DNA from 2 places in the Paenibacillus nuruki genome. Region 2 is predicted to be linked to the other one. Evidence: predicted binding sites of a transcription regulator. Region 2 holds the regulator's gene; the other holds the start of a gene.
The links. The regulator NrdR, encoded in region 2, represses ribonucleotide reductase genes. The targets are predictions, from matches to a motif close to AACACNATATATNGTGTT.
Positions count from the first base shown of each region.

Region 1: the regulator NrdR is predicted to act here: its motif matches at 2,547-2,564, upstream of nrdI (class Ib ribonucleoside-diphosphate reductase assembly flavoprotein NrdI).

Region 1 covers NZ_OY725677.1:3,311,393-3,317,814, reverse strand. Annotated here, with positions in the region: gene RCP16_RS14750 (galactokinase) at 1-602, shown strand, start outside; gene RCP16_RS14745 (glycoside hydrolase family 64 protein) at 727-2,103, opposite strand; gene nrdI (class Ib ribonucleoside-diphosphate reductase assembly flavoprotein NrdI) at 2,753-3,121, shown strand; gene nrdE (class 1b ribonucleoside-diphosphate reductase subunit alpha) at 3,108-5,192, shown strand; gene nrdF (class 1b ribonucleoside-diphosphate reductase subunit beta) at 5,307-6,275, shown strand.
Region 2 covers NZ_OY725677.1:2,591,342-2,597,763, reverse strand. Annotated here, with positions in the region: gene mutM (DNA-formamidopyrimidine glycosylase) at 89-934, shown strand; gene coaE (dephospho-CoA kinase) at 944-1,540, shown strand; gene RCP16_RS11435 (lytic transglycosylase domain-containing protein) at 1,537-2,100, shown strand; gene nrdR (transcriptional regulator NrdR) at 2,226-2,702, shown strand; gene RCP16_RS11425 (LysR family transcriptional regulator) at 2,867-3,742, opposite strand; gene RCP16_RS11420 (tautomerase family protein) at 3,895-4,290, shown strand; gene RCP16_RS11415 (aldo/keto reductase) at 4,291-5,253, shown strand; tRNA gene RCP16_RS11410 (tRNA-Leu) at 5,343-5,426, opposite strand; gene RCP16_RS11405 (ABC transporter substrate-binding protein) at 5,692-6,422, opposite strand, start outside.

The sequences.
Region 1 (6,422 bases), 720 kb from region 2:
TTCCTTATGATTTTGATGCACAAGGATATGAAATGGTTATCGTAAACACAGGAGGCAACCATGCCGATCTAACTGCTGATTATGCGGCTGTACCGGAAGAAATGAAGGCGGTTGCGGAAGCATTAGGTCATGAAGTGTGTCGTCAGATTAGTCTGGAAGAAGTGTATAGCAATTTGGCACGTCTTCGCGAACAGACAGGAGATCGTGCAGTATTACGTGCACTTCATTTCTTAGAAGAAAATGATCGTGTCGATGAGCAGGTCAAAGCGCTACAAGCCAACGAATGGGATCATTTCCTAGAGTTAATAACTGGTTCTGGTAATTCATCATGGAAATGGCTCCAAAACGTATATCAAGATTCCCATACCCGTGAGCAAAGTATTTCGATTGCTTTGGCGATTACTGAGATCTTCTTGAAGCAAAAACAAGCAGGCGCATGTCGTGTACATGGTGGCGGATTTGCAGGTGTTATTTTGACGATTTTACCTAAAGAATTAGTCAGCGAATACACAGCACTTATTCAAAAAACATTGAATACATCTACGTATATCATCAATGTACGTCAACATGGATCGATCTGCTTGAATAACTACTTAAATTAAAGAATACATTTTTGTAACATATACAAGGCATCATGATTGAACAGAAAAAAGCCTGCTTCTACACTGTCAAAATGACTTTGACCGTAGAAGCAGGCTTTTTTGTATATGATTATCGTATATCGTTTTACCAGCCGACCCGAATAATCAATCCTTTAGGATCACCGACTTCGAGATACGAAGCTTGTTGATTGTAATCATCATAAGCGAATCCGTACGCTAAGCGATTGATACTATGATCATGCCAGAACTTCGCATAGTAATTAGCAGGTGCAGCTTTGTAATATTGAGCAGGATTACTCCAGTTCGCTTGATTGTCATAGACATGACGATTGATCGCTGAACATGTACCTGAATCCTCTGCAAGTCTACCATTACATAACAAGATCTCCTGCGTGCTGTAATTGCTGTATCCAGCAAAATAATTCGCTTGTGTACCATTTACCCCGAATGCTCCATGAATGGGTGCTACGATCCGGTAAGGCGCTTGTACGTCGGCAAGAGATTGGAATGCTGAAGGTACTTCACTGCGATACTTACTAAATAGACCTGATCGTGTTTCTGATTCCAATTCGCCTACCGTCTGATCGTAGTTACCTGCACGATTCACAAGGCGATGCTGTAAAGGAAAACCAAAACCATCTACACGTGTCGTATTTCCATGATATCCAGTACCATCAACAGTGAATTCTACAAAATCAAAATAGATATTACGGTTAGGGTCAGCAGGGTTATTGATGTCCGGGCCTGCAAATCCATCATCATATGTTTTGATATAACAAGGTGAACCTACACAGATAAACATTCGACCGGAATCGATTTTCGGCATATTCACCCAATTGATCTGATCCAGCGTACTGTAGATATTGGCGTAATTGACTCCATTTTTGGTGAGATGCCCTGTAGCATTGTTGAGTGCGGTAGAGATAGGTTTGAGCTGACCGCTATTATCGAGATAACTCCATTGTTTAGTAGCAGGATTGATTCCGAGAATGCCCCAGTAAATCTGATTATTTGCATACGCACCTTTGGTACCATTAAGTACTTTGAACGATAGTACGCCATTACCTGTAGCTGTAGGAATAGAAGCCGCAGGTATACTGTAGATTGAATCAGAACCTGTTCCGGGATTAGTGGGTGTAGTTGAACCGGATGTGACGGTATAGCTAAAGCTAGGGGTATCATAAGCAGAAGTTCCATTATTGTACGTAAATGAATATTTGATCACTTGACCGGTTGCTACATTGGATACATTTTGAATATACCGCTTAGATCCACTATCATACGTCATACGCAGATTTTGCAAATTACCCGAGTTCACCGAGTAATGGATATCTACCCATGATGTATTTACACTCGAAGAGAACCAGATTGTTGCTGTTGTGCCTGAAGTGGTGGCTCCTTGGGTGTAATCAGCCGCAGATACAGATGATGAAGCAGGGGAGAAGAGATTGCTTGTCAGAACAAGTACAGATAAAAGCAAGAAGTAAACCATTTTCTTCATACGTATATCCTCCTATTCAAATTGTATGCGATTGCAATTTCGCTTTTAATTATTTCAATATATGGTAATAAATACAAGAAAAAAACCATGTGTAATCCTCATGTGTATTTCTATGCCAAACTTTCTTAATTTAAAGAAACTTTTATTTGCTTTTTTGTTCAAGAACAGCTAAAGTTTTATACTTGAGCGTCTAAATAGACCGGAATTTATGTTCATTTTAAAGTGAATTTATGTTCATTGCATAATCTGGAAATGTTCGGGAAAAAGAAAAACAGAATGCACTATATCTAGTATGTCAAGAAAATTATTTTTTTATAAATGATTATCGAGATGTATGTAAAATACGTGTTCGAATAAGTCCCCGTTGTACTTGGATTTTTGAAAAATTAGACCGTTTTTAAGGCATGTTTGGACGGCGGTGTAGACCTTCAGTTCCTATTGACAACACTATATATAGCGTATATCTTTGATAAAGTCTTCTATATATTGCGGTTGCGATGTTTGAGCAGAGAATATATAGGTTATAGCTAATTATACGCACTAGAGCAGATAACACTGAGATGATATTAGAGCATTGTTATCTGTATTTATATAGTGATTGAACGGACGAAGGGTACTACATATTGAACCGAGAAGGAGATGTCACACCATGCTAATTGCTTATGATTCCAAAACAGGCAATGTGAAACGATTTATCAACAAATTGAAATTACCTGCTGTACAAGCTGTACAGATTGATGAGGCGCTGACGTTGAATGAACCTTTTGTACTGGTTACGTACACAACTGGATTTGGTCAGATTCCTGATAAGGTAGTTCACTTTTTGGAGAGAAATCACAATCGCTTGATTGGAGTTGCAGCAAGTGGCAATCGTAATTGGGGTGACAAATTCGCTCGCAGTGCTGATCTGATCTCTGAACGTTATAATGTACCGGTGGTGTACAAGTTCGAATTAGCAGGTACAACAGGAGACGCACAACGATTTCAACAGGAGGTAGATAAAATTGCGGCATATTGAATTGAACAACTTACTGATGCAACGGGATGAGAGTGGATTTTTCCGTTTGGATAAAGATAAAGAAGCAGTTGTAGAATATATGGAAGAGGTAGCTCGTAAAAGTATCAACTTCCCGGATACAGCAACCAAAGTACGTTATATGATTGATAACGACTACTATGAAGATATGTACAAAAATTATACTTCGCAAGATGTGGAAGAAGTCTATGCGATTACACATAGCTATGATTTCCAATTTCCATCTTACATGGCGGCATCCAAGTTCTATACGGATTACGCAGTAAAAACAAATGACCGTAGTCAATATTTAGAGCATTATGCAGATCGTGTTGCAGTTGTAGCTCTTCATTTGGGACGCGGAGATGCAGTGAATGCCAAGACGCTTGCTAAGTCGATGATGGAACAACGTCTACAACCAGCAACACCTACATTCCTGAATGCAGGTAAAAGTCGTCGTGGTGAGATGGTATCTTGTTTCTTACTTGAAATGGATGATTCACTGAACTCGATCAACCATGTATTGAACACTTGTATGCAATTATCCAAAATCGGTGGCGGTGTAGCGGTCAACTTGTCCAAACTTCGTGGACGTGGTGAACCGATCAAAGGTGTTGAAGGTGCAGCTAAAGGAATTATGCCTGTATTGAAACTGATGGAAGATGCTTTCTCCTATGCAGATCAAATGGGGCAACGTAAAGGTTCTGGCGCAGCATATTACAATATTTTTGGCTGGGACGTTATGGAATTCTTGGATAGCAAAAAAATCAATGCCGATGAGCGTACACGTCTCAAAACATTGTCAATCGGTCTTGTTGTACCGAATCGCTTCTATAAATTAGCAGCAGATAACGAACTATTGCATGTATTTGCTCCTTACAGTGTATACAAAGCATATGGTAAATATCTGGATGATCTAGATATCGATGAAATGTACGATACATTGCTTGCAGATGATCGTATCAAAAAGAAAGCCATTATGAGCGCTCGTGATATGTTAACCAAAATCGCAAGTGTACAGTTGGAATCTGGCTATCCGTACATTATGAACAAAAGTAATGCGAATAACGGTCATGCACTAAAAGATATCGGTTCTATTCGTATGTCTAACTTGTGTACAGAAATTTTCCAATTGCAAGAAACTTCTGAGATTACTGATTATGGTCAAGACGATATCATTCGTCGTGATATTAGCTGTAACTTGGGTTCACTGAATATGGTTAACGTGATGGAACTTGGCAAAATTCGTGAATCGGTTCATGAAGGTATTATGGGTCTAACTTCTGTAAGTGATATGACAGATATCGCAAATGCACCAGGTGTAGCTAAAGCAAACCGTGAAATGCATTCAGTCGGTCTAGGCGTAATGAACTTGCACGGATATCTTGCGAAGAACAAAATTGCTTATGAGAGCGATGAAGCAAGAGACTTTGTACGTACATTCTTTATGATGATGAACTTCTATTCATTAGAGAAAAGTATGGAGATTGCTCGTGAGCGTCAAACGACTTTTGCTGATTTTGAGAAATCAGAATATGCAAAAGGAACATACTTTGATCGTTATTTAGAAACCGATTATCGCCCAGCAACGACGCGCGCAAGCGACTTGTTCGGTGATATGTATATCCCAACACCAGCAGACTGGCAAAACCTGAAAGCTGATGTGATGAAACACGGTCTTTATCATGCTTACCGTTTGGCAATCGCGCCAACAGCAAGTATTTCATATATCCAAAATGCAACATCCAGTGTAATGCCGATTGTAGAACAAATTGAGACACGTACGTATGCGAACTCAACGACTTACTATCCTATGCCATATATGCAACAGGATAACTATTTCTACTACAAATCAGCTTACCAAATGAATCAATTTAAAGTATTGGATCTGATTGCTGAAATTCAAAATCATGTCGATCAAGGAATTTCAACAGTTCTTCATGTAGGTAGCGATGTAACGACTCGTCAATTGGCTCGTTATTACCTCTATGCGGCTCAAAAAGGTCTAAAATCACTTTACTATACACGTACCAAATTGCTTAGCGTAGAAGAATGTATTACTTGCTCGGTGTAATCTTTTTTTAATCTAATGCTATAGCAATATAACTGTAATGGACTGTACAAGAAAGCCTGTTTTTTTAGGCTTTTTTGTATGCCTTAAACGTTTACCAAGGAGGAATTTTGATTTATGAGTGGACCTATCAAAGCTGTCAACTGGAACCGTCCTGATGATGATTTCACAATGATGTTCTGGAACCAAAATATTATGCAATTCTGGACGGATGATGAGATTCCGTTGTCTGATGATAAAATGTCATGGATTCAATTAAGTGATATTGAACGTGACACCTATATGAAAGTGCTTGGAGGATTGACGCTACTTGATACGATTCAAGGTGGCGTAGGGATGCCTAAAGTATTGGAGCACGTCGAAGGCATGCAACGTAAAGCGGTACTTGGCTTTATGGCGATGATGGAGCAGATTCATGCGAAATCATACAGCAGTATCTTCACAACACTATCTTCCACTGAAGAAATCGATAAGATTTTCCAATGGGTTGAAGATAATCCACGTCTACAGACCAAAGCAGAAACGATCCGTCAGTACTACTTGAATATTAATTCGCCAAAAGAGCTATTTTTAGCGATGGCGGCTTCTGTATTGCTAGAAAGTTATTTGTTCTACAGTGGGTTCTTCTATCCGCTTTATTTAGCAGGACAAGGTAAAATGACATGTAGCGGTGAGATTATTGATTTGATTTTACGTGATGAAAGTATTCACGGTGTGTATGTAGGGGTACTTGCACAAGAAATCTACAATGATCTGGAAGAAGATGAGCAAAAAGACGTGTATGAAATCTTAGAAGGTCTACTGACATACCTTCATGCAAATGAAGAGAAGTATACCGAAGAGATTTATGATCCGATTGGTCTGACTGAAGATGTTAAAGTCTTCCTTCGTTACAATGCAAATAAAGCATTTATGAACTTGGGATTTGATCCTGTTTTTGCAGAAGAAGAAGTGAATCCAATCGTATTCAACGGTATCAGTACACATACGAAACAACATGACTTTTTCTCGAAAAAAGGTAATGGTTATGTGCGTGCGATGAACGTTGAGCGTTTGACTGATGATGATTTTAAATTTGATTTTTAAAATGGTTTTGTGAGAGACCGCTATGGGAAAGAAATCATTCTGTCGGCCGCTGGTAAGATCGGATTTTTTTGAACGACTGCGTTGCAGTCAAAATCCGAGTCTTACAAGGCGAACGCTTCGCTCCTTTCGAATTGATTTCTTTCCCTT
Region 2 (6,422 bases):
TTGATTATATAAAATATGCATTTGACTTATTAAAATTTTTATAATGACTTATTTAAGAATATTATTGTAAAAGGTAAGGTGAAAGGTTATGCCGGAATTGCCGGAAGTAGAAACAGTTAGACGGACGTTAAACACCTTGGTTGCCGGCAAAACGATCGATCATGTTACAGTGTCTTTGCCACGTATTGTTCAATTACCGGATGATCATAAGCAGTTTGAGATTGAGCTTCAAGGGCATACGATTGAGAAAGTGGAGCGTCGTGGCAAATTTTTGCGAATCGTGATGGATCATTTAGTGTTGGTTTCTCATCTACGGATGGAAGGACGCTATGGAGTCTATACAAAAGATGAACCTGTTGAGAAGCATACTCATGTTATTTTCCATTTTACCGATGGTACAGAGCTTCGTTATAAGGATGTACGTCAATTTGGTACCATGCATTTATTTAAAAAAGATGAAGATTTGCAGTCTAAGCCACTGATGCACTTAGGGCTTGAACCGCTTGCACCTGAATTTACAGCAGAGCAGTTTATCAATCTAATGAGCAAGCGTCGTACGATGATTAAGCCTGTGTTGCTCAATCAGAAGTATGTGGTAGGGATCGGAAATATTTATGTGGATGAAGCTTTATTTCGTTCAGGAATTCATCCAGAGCAGATCGCTAATACGTTAACAGCAGAACAATTAACCCGTCTACACGAAGCCATTGTATCAACACTTGCGGATGCTGTAGAAGCAGGTGGTTCTTCGATTAAGTCGTATGTCAATGGACAGGGCGAAATGGGGATGTTCCAGCACAGTCTACGTATTTATGGTCGCAAAGCAGAACCTTGTTATGAATGCGGAACACTTGTCGAGAAGACGGTTGTTGGCGGAAGAGGAACACATTTTTGCCCTGTGTGTCAGCCGCTACCTACTCGTCAGAAACATTGAGGTGACATCATGAATATCGGTTTAACCGGAGGAATCGCAACAGGTAAAAGCTCCGTGTCTGCGTGGTTATCCGCTAAAGGAGCCAAGCTGATCGATGCTGATCTGATTGCGCGTGAAGTGATGATGCCTGACCATCCTGTGCTTGCACAGGTGGTACAACGTTTTGGCGCAGACATGTTACAAGCAGATGGAACACTGAATCGTAAAAAGTTAGGTGAACATATTTTCACCCATCCTGAAGAACGCAAATCACTTGAAGAGATTACTCATCCTGCGATTCGTGAATTGATTCAGACACGTACTTTAGAGCTAGAACAACAATATCCAGATACGTTAGTGGTTGCAGATATTCCATTATTGCTAGAAGCCAAAGGTGTCTATACGTTTGACCAGATTATGGTAGTGTATGTGCCTCAATCAGTGCAATTGGAGCGCTTAATAGCTCGCGATGGATTAACCGAAGAACAAGCATGGAAACGAATAAATGCGCAAATGGATATTGAGCAAAAGAAAAAAGTAGCTGACATTGTAATTGATAACAGCGGTACCCTTGAGGATACGTATGCTCAATTGGAAGAGTTCTGGCAGAGTAAAGGTCTTTCATGAAGAAATTGGTTCGTAAAAGAATACTTTTACCACTGTTTATCCTTGTTGTGATCGTTGTTTTTTTCAATAGTCGCTGGTTAGGTTGGATTTATCCAATCGAATACAAAGAAGAGATTCGTGCGCATGCTGCTGCGTATGAAGTCGATCCTTTTTTAGTCGCTGCGATTATTCGAGTAGAAACGAATTTTAAACCAAGCATGGAATCCAAAAAGGGTGCCTTGGGTGTGATGCAATTGATGCCTAATACAGCGCAATGGATCATGGAGCAAGCACACTTAGATAATATGTCACTGGAAACAGTGAAGCATGAGATCGATCCCAATATCCAGATCGGTACATGGTATCTAAGACAGCTCAATCGTCAGTTCGATGGCAATAAGGTGGCTGTGATTGCGGCGTACAATGCAGGGCCTGGCAATGTGAAATCATGGCTCAGTTCCGGTAAATGGGATGGCACACTAGAAGATGCCAAAGATATTCCTTTTGGCGAAACAAGACATTATGTTCAACGTGTATTATATTATTATAAGCAGTATACTGAATTATACGATGCCTTTTAGATCGAACAAACACTATGTTGGATTCTGGAACACATATATTTGATAATAGATGAACTATATATGCGTGAACTTGACTGAAATGATGTCCGAATGAACGGTTGGCGAGAAAGGAAGTGACGTGAGCAATGAAATGTCCATATTGCAGTCACAATGGAACCAAGGTGCTGGATTCCCGTCCAGCCAATGATAATAAGTCGATTCGTCGTCGACGTGAATGTGAAAGTTGCAATCGCCGTTTTACGACGTTCGAAATGGTAGAAGAGACTCCACTGATTGTGATTAAGAAAGATGGTAGTCGTGAAGAATTTAGCCGTGATAAGATTCTTCGTGGTCTGATTCGTGCTTGTGAGAAACGTCCTGTATCTGTAGATCAATTGGATATGATCGTCTCTGAAGTGGAAAAAAGTCTACATACTACAGCGATGGCAGAAGTGGAAAGTCGTGCTGTAGGCGAGTTAGTGATGGAACAGTTGTACCCTGTCGATGAAGTAGCCTATGTACGTTTTGCTTCAGTCTATCGTCAATTTAAAGATATTAATATGTTTATGAAAGAGCTCAAAGGTCTATTATCCAAAGAAGAGAGCGAAAATACGAATACCTAATCAGAGTTACATAAGATTAGAGATCGTAATAACGTTAGAGGATACTTGATAGGCAAAAGAGAGCATCTTTACAGTCACATGTAGAGATGCTCTTTTTGGTATACATTTCTATAAAATAATGAGTTATTCCTATCTACTAAATAGCAAATTAAACTCTCATCCTACTAACGATTGTGAAAATAATTTCGTATTTTTTCGATAAACAGTTGCTGTATCCCACTACTGTATTTCATAGAACGAAGTTGCAGGATACCGATATTTAAAGGGTTATCTAACACTGGAAAAGGCAAGCGAGTATATCCAGAGTCTATGTGCAAGGAAGAAGGAACAATCCCAATTCCATTTAACTGCTCAGCATACAAAGGAATCAGTGATAGCTGATTTAATGTATAAAATAGGGGTTCTTGCTCATATGTGCGGAACGCTTTTTCTACCTGTAATCGATACTTGCAAGACGATTGTCCAATAATCAATAAATGCGATAATAACTCGTCTATCGTTACCGTTTGAGCGGTAGCTAATGAATGACCTACTGGTATAACAACAGAGATCGATTCTTGCGCTAAAGGTTCGAATGAGAAAAGATGAGAATATTCAGAATCTGCACATAACGCAATAGTGATTTTTTCCTGTTGCAAACATTCTTCCAAAAAAGCAGAATGACCCACTGTAATCTCGCAATCAATTTTAGGTTTATATTGCCGAAATTCATTTAAAATGTGAGGTAAATGGTAGTCTGCCCATGTTTCTGTGACTCCAATGCGTAATGTGCCTATTTCTTCTTCGTTTAGTTGCTTGGCAATATCGCCTACATAACGCCAGTGCTGGATGAGCTGATCCACTTGTTCTGCAAATCGTTGCCCGGCAGGCGTGAGTGTAGCTTCCCAATTGCGATAAAACAAAGTGATTCCTAACTCTTTTTCTAATCGTTTAATCTGGTTGGTAATTGTCGATTGAGCATAATTTAGCTTTTCCGCAGCCTTGGAGAACGTTCCTTCACGCATGACTGTCTGAAAAGCAATCAATTCTGTCAGATCCATGATCCATCTCCTTTTGCTATCTTCATCGATAAAATGAATGATCTTTATGATTATTATCTATTATATAAATAGAATGATTCTAAGTACAATAAGAGCATACACAACCGCTTAGATATTTAAGAAATTTATTGATCAGATGGAGGATCAGAATTATGCCATTTACAAGAGTCAGTTATATGGAGAATCAGTACCATGCAGAGCAGTTGCAACAGATCAGTGGGGTCATTTTATCAGCACTGGTAGATTGCTGTGATGTACCGGTAAAAGATTGCTTTCAAGTATTTCATCATCATCAGTCAGAACAATTTATATATGATCCACACTATTTACAAGGAGATCGTTCAGATGGATTACTGTATATCCAGATTACGTTGAAGTCTGGTCGAGGGGTAGTCAAAAAGAAAAAGCTGTATATGCAATTAGCGAAGCAACTATCACAACAAGTCGGCGTTCGGATTGAAGATGTTTTTATCATGTTAATCGAGACTGAATTTGAAGATTGGTCATTTGGAAGTGGTCTGGCACAAATGGTAAAGGAGAATGAGTAAATGGATAAGCACCTATTAGGCCATTCCAATATTCAAGTATCCAAAGTTGGTCTAGGAACGATGGCATTTGGAAGATGGATCGATGCATCTGCTTCACAACGTATTCTGGATCAAAGCCTAGCGCTAGGTATTCATTTTATAGATACAGCTAACTTTTATGGCAAAAGGCAAGATATTGACCATATTGGAGATGGATTAGGAGAGCAGATCATTGGTCAAGCGCTGAAAGGAAAACGAGATCAGGTGATCCTTGCGACCAAAGTAGGTATGCGTATGGGTCAGGGTAAAATGGACGAAGGGTTATCTCGTCACCATATCATGCAAGAGATCGATCGTTCTCTACACCGTCTGCAAACCGATTACATTGATCTGTATCAAGTTCATGAATTTGACCCTCATACACCACTTGAAGAAACGTTACTTGTATTGCATGAATTAGTAGAGCAAGGTAAAGTCAGAGCAATCGGGTGTTCTAACTTTGCTGTAGATCAGTTACGTGCTGCTTACAAGTTCAGTGATACGCATCAATGGACACCTTTTACTTCTATTCAATCTGAGCTTAATGTGCTGACTCGAGATATAGAGCAAGACGTGTTTCCTTATGCGGATCAAGTTGGAATCGGGAAGATTATTTACAGTCCACTGGCAAGAGGGATATTATCAGGACGTTATTCATCGCTACAAGATATTCCTCCTGAAAGTCGTATGGGCAAAGGCGAAGAACGAATGAAGCATTATTTTACAGAAGAAAATTTTACAAAAGTGGATAAATACCGTGTGATAGCAGAAGAAGTAGGGGTTACACTGGCGCAGTTAATATTATGGTGGACGATAGAACATCCACAAATAGATTCGATGTTAATCGGAGCAAATCGTACAGCGCATATCGATGAGATCGAACAGGTGATGTCATTAGGAATTATGCCTGCATCCCTATGGGAGCAGATAGCTTCTATAGATTGAATAGCACAGAGATTGAAATATAAAAAGGAACTGAAATATAAAAAAGCCCATCCCGCAATAGACGAGACAAGCTTAGTAAACGATAAGTATGCGGTCAAGAGGACTCGAACCTCCACGGGGGTAAGCCCACACGGACCTGAACCGTGCGCGTCTGCCAATTCCGCCATGACCGCGAATATGTAACTTCCACATGTTCATGATGTCTATCTGAGAAGTTAATGTGGGAGTGGTGAACAAATCACCGTAACTAAGATTATATCGGATTTGAAAAGTGAATACAAGTTTTTTGCTTGTCTGATCCATACCATTCGTACAACAATAAAACAACGATGAATCGTATATACTGTTCCCTTGATCGCTCAAAGGAGACACCGATTCATCGTTGTTTGTTATATCAAAAAGATTTTAATCCATCGAGCGTTGAGAAGACAGACTAGATTAAGATGTACCCTGTACTTTTTTCAAAATCGTTTCTAATACATAGGTCTTAGCAGGAGGAGTATTATTGAAAAAGCTAGGATCCACAATATAAACATGCCCATTCTGTACTGCTGTTAACTGGTTCCATGTTGCACCATCTGCTGTTGCGGTCATTCGCTTGGTCAAAGCGTCAGGTGTATCACCAGCAACGCCTGTAGAGATAAACAGATAATCTGGATTGGTGCTTTGCAACTGAGCAACTGTTGCCGGAGCTGATACCGCATCTGTTGGCAATGTAGCTGGAGCTTTAAGCGCCATATCCTGATACATGACTTCGCCTACACCATTTTTGGCATTGTTGTATAACATCATGCCGTCTTTGGTAATTGAAGCTGCGGCTACTGTAGATGTTCCGATAATAGGTGTTAGCTTGGATTTACTTGCATTGGTCGCTTGTTGGAAAGCGTTGAGATATTGTTTGACAGCCGTTTCTTTATCTACAATCGTTCCATAGTTATACAGTTCACTGCGCCAGTCGTTAGTTTGTGCGATATAGATCGTTGGTGCGATTTTGGACAATTCATCATAGACTGCACGATCACTATTATCAGTGAAGATGAGATCAGGCTTTTGCCCTTTCAATGCAGATAGATTAATCTCGGTACCTTTGCCTTCGATGAGTGAAATATTATTCTTTTCTTCATCTGTCATATAGATAGGAAAAGGATTGCTTTCAGTCGGCTTAGGAG